Companilactobacillus allii: one gene and its partner. The protein of the gene in region 2 binds, or shares a complex with, the protein of the main gene of each other region. Links are inferred from orthologs where the notes say so. Each region holds a gene or a part of one and is shown on either strand. Other genes may lie near its edges.

The links.
Region 1: the proteins of groL (region 2) and metK are in contact, whole or in part, in a cryo-EM structure (PDB 8P4O), measured with the Escherichia coli proteins. The link is inferred for Companilactobacillus allii from one-to-one orthologs.

Annotation. Positions count from the first base shown.
Region 1 is NZ_CP019323.1:1,570,583-1,573,614, forward strand. Bases 1-2,820 are described here. They hold metK (methionine adenosyltransferase), read left to right. Parts: upstream 1-722; coding sequence 723-1,919; downstream 1,920-2,820. Other genes in these bases: BTM29_RS07600 (hypothetical protein), read right to left, coding at 1-540; BTM29_RS07610 (MDR family MFS transporter), read left to right, coding at 2,017-2,820. Outside these bases: more of BTM29_RS07610, read left to right, coding at 2,821-3,032. UniProt on the Escherichia coli protein: Catalyzes the formation of S-adenosylmethionine (AdoMet) from methionine and ATP.
Region 2 is NZ_CP019323.1:45,251-48,362, reverse strand. Bases 10-2,874 are described here. They hold groL (chaperonin GroEL), read left to right. Parts: upstream 10-558; coding sequence 559-2,190; downstream 2,191-2,874. Other genes in these bases: BTM29_RS00220 (MerR family transcriptional regulator), read left to right, coding at 2,716-2,874; groES (co-chaperone GroES), read left to right, coding at 225-512; BTM29_RS00235 (CPBP family intramembrane glutamic endopeptidase), read right to left, coding at 10-92. Outside these bases: more of BTM29_RS00235, read right to left, coding at 1-9; more of BTM29_RS00220, read left to right, coding at 2,875-3,112.

The DNA of each region.
Region 1 (3,032 bases), 1.5 Mb from region 2 along the record:
TAATAAGAATAATACCAAAGTTAGAACGACTAGTGTTACTAATTGAGCATAGTCAGCTTTTCCGCCATCGAAATAATCTACTAAAATCGCTGCAATATTCACTAGTAATAGTGGAACCACGAAGGTAAATGAGACAAAATGCATATATGTATACGCTATGGCAATTGACATAAAGCTTGGTATGATAAAACTATCAATAAGTATCTGAATCAGTTTGTATTTTTCGCTGATGTATTTGGTTAGGAATAAGAGCATCAATTGAATGAATATCAAGATAATAACGTTGATATTTAAACTTCTAAACGATAAGAAAATTATAATTACGTAAATTGCACTATAAAGTCCATTGAAATACATATTGGGCTTTAGTGTTCGGATATATTCCTTATAAAAGGCAATCATAGCTATCATAATGGCGAGAAACCAATTTATAGTGTAGTTACCTAAACTATGAGTGAAGATAAAAATAAATGGGAAAACGTGATAACTGATGAACTCGATAACAGATACAATTAATTTCTTATACTTTAAATTGGCCATAACTACTCCTTGTTTTATAAAATTATATTAATGTAGAAAACGGACATCGTCAATTCAATATTTTCATGAAAAAAATTTGTTTTGAATTAAATCTGTGTTAATCTATTAAGAGGTTCCTGATGGGATCCTTTTTTTATTTGCCGTAAAAGGAGAAGCCCTGTAACCGAAAGGTGGAAAAAAATATGTCAAAGAATTACTTATTTACTTCTGAATCTGTTTCAGAAGGACATCCAGATAAAGTCGCAGATCAAATTAGTGATGCGATTCTTGATGCCATTTTAGCTAAAGATAAAGATGCACGTGTTGCCTGCGAAACAACCGTTACTACTGGCTTAGTATTGGTTGTCGGTGAGATTTCAACATCGGCTTATGTTGATATTCAAAACGTTGTTCGTAATACTATCAAAGAAATCGGATATGATGGTACAAATCCTGGTTTTGATGGTAATAGTTGTGCTGTTCTAGTTGCACTTGACGAACAATCACCTGATATTGCACAAGGTGTTGATGATGCGCTTGAAAAACGTGGACAAGATAAAGATTATGATCCATTGGATCAAATCGGTGCTGGGGATCAAGGTTTTGTATTTGGTTTTGCTACAAACGAAACTAAAGAATACATGCCACTTCCCATTTCATTAGCTCATAAACTTATGCGTAAAACCGCAGAAGTTAGAAAGAACAAAACAATTGACTACTTGATGCCAGATGCAAAGTCACAAGTAACAGTTGAATACGATGAAAACGACAAGCCAATACGTGTTGATACGATTGTCTTAAGTACACAGCATAAAGCTGAAGCTACTCTAGAACAAGTACAAAAAGATATCAAAAAATACGTTATCGACGAAGTTGTGCCAAGTAATTTAATTGATGATAAGACTAAGTTTTTGATTAATCCAACTGGTCGCTTTGTTATTGGAGGACCTGAAGGTGATTCTGGTCTAACTGGTAGAAAAGTTATTGTTGATACTTATGGTGGATTTGCTCGCCATGGTGGTGGTGCATTTTCAGGTAAGGACGCAACTAAAGTTGATCGTTCTGCTAGTTATGCTGCAAGATATATCGCTAAGAATCTTGTTGCCGCTGGAATCGCTGAAAAGGTTGAAATCCAAATTGCTTATGCCATTGGTGTTGCAAGACCGGTTTCAATTCACGTAGATACATTTGGTACCAGTGATTATTCAGAAGAACAGATTGTTGAATGCATTGATAAGTATTTTGATTTAAGACCATTGGGTATTATTGAGATGCTTGATTTGCAAAGACCAATTTATAAACAAACAGCTGCATATGGCCATTTTGGACGTACAGATATTGAACTTCCATGGGAAGAACTTGATAAGGTTGATGACATCAAGAGCTTCTTCAAGGATTAGTAGGTGATTACAGAGGCGTTCCTTTGAAGCAATTGCTTTTAAAGGAGTCTCTGTTTTTTTTTTGCAATTTTTAGATTTTGGGGAGGAATTATTTTTAATGGAACAAAAAAATAAATCAAATATAGCAATTGTTACCACAGCAATTTTTATTGCTACATTTATGACGGCGGTCGAAGGAACGATTGTTTCAACGGCTATGCCCACAATTATTGGAAGTTTACATGGGGTTAAATTAATGAATTGGGTTTTCTCAATTTATTTGTTAATGACAGCCGTGTCCACACCAATTTATGGTAAATTATCAGATATTATAGGGCGTAAACCAGTTTTGTTATTTGGACTAGGATTATTCATCGTGGGATCAACGCTTTGTGCAATGTCTAATTCAATGATGACATTGATAATGGCACGTGTTATTCAAGGATTAGGATCAGGGGCTATCCAGCCACTAACATTTACAATTATTGCTGATATTTATCCATTGGATAAACGTGCCAAGATTCTTGGATTCAATGGTTCGGCGTGGGGAATAGCTGCAATTTTGGCTCCTTTACTAGGTGGATTCATTGTTGAAAAATTGAGTTGGCATTGGATATTCTTGATCAACTTACCTGTTGGATTGATCACAATGGCTTTAATTTGGATCTTCTTAAAAGAAGAGAAGCGAGAACATGATAAGGTGAAAATTGATTACACCGGAACAGCATTATTAGTTCTGATACTTTTACCATTAATGTTAGCTTTACAAAATCTAAGTTCTGCCAATGTATTTATTCCTATCGGATTAGTACTTGTTTCAGTTATTTCAGTATTTTTGTTTATTAAAGTTGAAAAAAGAGTGGCAGATCCAATCTTGCCATTACAATTATTTAAAAATAAAACATTTATCATTCAAAATATTATTGCATTACTAGTAAGTGGTTTTTTGATTGGATTTGAAGCTTATATTCCAACATGGATGCAAGGAATTCTCGGACTAAGTCCTTCTATGGGAGGCTTTGCGGTAACACCAAGTTCAGTTGTCTGGATCATTGGATCGTTTTGGGCTGGATCATTGATCAAAAAAATGGCTCCCAATCGTGTTATCTATATAAGTCTGATTTTTCTTGGATT
Region 2 (3,112 bases):
CCAGTGACTTTTGCCATTGATAAAATTGAGCCGACAAATAGCAAAGCGATGTATGTTAATAATGTTAAAAATTGATTTGTTGAATATTTCATAATTTCTCCTATTTTCATAAAGGTAAATACTTGCATGTTCACAATAAAATGTTAATATAAAACATGTGATTAGCACGAAGTAACTTAGAGTGCTAAATTAAAAATAAATATTAATCATCGGAGGCATTCAAATTGTTAAAACCACTTGGAGACAGAGTTATTGTAACAGTCGATAAAGAAGAAGAGAAGACAGTAGGCGGCATTGTTCTTGCTAACAACGCTAAAGAAAAGCCACAAACAGCAGAGGTTGTTGCTGTAGGTGAAGGCTCAATAACAGAAGATGGAAAGACATTACCAATGCACATTAAGGTTGGCGACAAGGTTCTTTTCGATAAGTATGCTGGCTCAAATGTAAAGTTTGATGACACTGATTATTTAATCTTACACGAAAAAGATATCATGGCAATCGTTGAAAAATAATTAATTAAAATTATTAAATTAATAAAAATTATTGGAGTGTGAAAGTATGGCAAAAGAAATTAAATTCTCAGAAGATGCTCGTTCAAAAATGTTAGATGGTGTCAATAAGTTGGCTGACACAGTTAAGACAACTATCGGACCTAAGGGTAGAAATGTTGTTCTTGAAAAGAGTTATGGTTCACCTGAGATCACAAATGATGGTGTTACTATTGCTAAGAGTATTGAATTAGAAGATCATTTTGAGAACATGGGTGCAAAGCTTGTTTCCGAAGTTGCTTCAAAGACAAATGATATCGCCGGTGATGGTACTACTACAGCCACAGTTTTGGCTCAAGCTATCATCAAAGAAGGTATGAAAAACGTTACTGCAGGTGCTAACCCTGTTGGTATTAGAACTGGTATCGAAAAGGCAACTAAAGCTGCTGTTGATGAACTACACAAGATTTCACACAAAGTAGCTGGAAAGTCAGATATTGCTCAAGTTGCTTCAGTTTCATCAGCTAGTGAAGAAACTGGTAAGTTGATTGCTGACGCTATGGAAAAAGTCGGTAACGATGGTGTTATTACAATTGAAGAATCAAAGGGTATTGATACAACACTTGATGTTGTTGAAGGTATGCAATTTGATCGTGGATATATTTCACAATACATGGTTACAGATAACGACAAGATGGAAGCTGATTTAGATAATCCTTACATCTTGATCACTGATAAGAAGATTTCAAGTATTCAAGATATCTTGCCATTGTTACAACAAATCGTTCAACAAGGTAAGGCATTGTTGATCATCGCTGATGATATTGATGGTGAAGCACTACCAACACTAGTCTTGAATAAGATTCGTGGTACATTCAATGTTGTTGCCGTTAAGGCACCTGGCTTTGGTGATCGTCGTAAGGAACAATTGGAAGATATTGCTACTTTAACAGGCGCACAAGTTATCACTTCTGATCTTGGTCTTGAACTAAAAGACACAACTATGGATCAATTAGGTACAGCCGGTAAAGTTACAGTTACAAAAGACAATACAACAATCGTTGAAGGTGCTGGAGACAAGGGTGCTATCAGCGAACGTGTTGAAACAATCAAGAAGCAAATTGCTGAAACAACTTCAGACTTTGACCGTGAGAAGTTACAAGAACGTTTAGCTAAGCTTGCTGGTGGTGTTGCTGTTGTTAAAGTCGGTGCTGCTACTGAAACAGAATTGAAAGAACGCAAATATAGAATTGAAGATGCACTGAACGCTACACGTGCCGCCGTTGAAGAAGGCTACGTTGCAGGTGGTGGTACAGCATTCTTGAATATTATAGATGCAGTTAAGGCTGTTAAGAGTGAAGGCGACATTCAAACAGGTATTAACATCGTTGTTAGAGCGCTTGAAGAACCAGTACGTCAAATTGCTGAAAATGCTGGTATGGAAGGTTCAGTTATAGTTGAACATATGAAGGGTCAAAAACCAGAAGTTGGTTACAATGCTGCAACTGACAAATGGGAAAACATGGTTGACGCCGGAATTATTGATCCAACTAAAGTATCACGTTCAGCATTACAAAATGCCGCTAGTGTTGCTGCATTGTTATTAACAACAGAAGCTGTTGTTGCTGACAAACCAGATGATACACCAGCAGCTCCAGCCGCAGGTGCTAATCCAGCTGCCGGTATGGGCGGAATGATGTAGAGAGTGAAAAGAACCCGCTAGATTTTGAGCATTGCCTAGGATAATTGAAGTAGTGCAAAGCACTAGTTCAATTATACGTAGCGAGCGCAGGAATCTGGTTCATGTAACTTGTTTCAAAAAGAGAGTGGAATGAACCCGCTAGATTTTGAGCATCGCCTAGGATAATTGAAGTAGTGCAAAGCACTAGTTCGATTATACGTAGCGAGCGCAGGAATCTGGTTCATGTAACTCGTTTCAAAAAGAGAGTGAAAAGAACCCGCTAGATTTTGAGCATCGCCTAGGATAATTGAAGTAGTGCAAAGCACTAGTTCGATTATACGTAGCGAGCGCAGGAATCTGGTTCTTGCAACTCGTTTCAAAAAATAAATGAACCGATAGATCCAAAAATATTTAAATCTTAAACAAACTACTAAAAAAGTTACTTAGACAATAACTTAAAAACAAAACAAAACTAACCATTCCTATGCCAACGTAGGAATGGTTAGTTTTTTTGTGCTACAATTTTTAAAAAATAGAGGGAATGAAATGGATCAATTATTTACAATTGGACAACTTTCCAAAATATATGATATTAAAATACCAACACTGCGTTATTACGATGAGGTCGGTATTTTAAAGCCCGCCAAAGTGGATTCCAAAACACATTATCGTTATTATTCCACAGCTGAATTTGAACGATTGAATGTCATCAAGTATTTGCGTGCCCTTGATGTGCCTATTAGTGATATTAAGAACTTTTTTGATGCTCGTGATATTTCTACATTGGAAGATATGTTAAAAAGGCAACAGACACAAGTTAATCAACAAATTAAAACTCTTCAAGCTATCAATGGGAGAATATCTTCTCGTTTAAAACAAGTCAATGATGCTGAGAATTCAATTTTGGGTAAGATTGAATATTTAAATTTGCCAGAGACTCCTA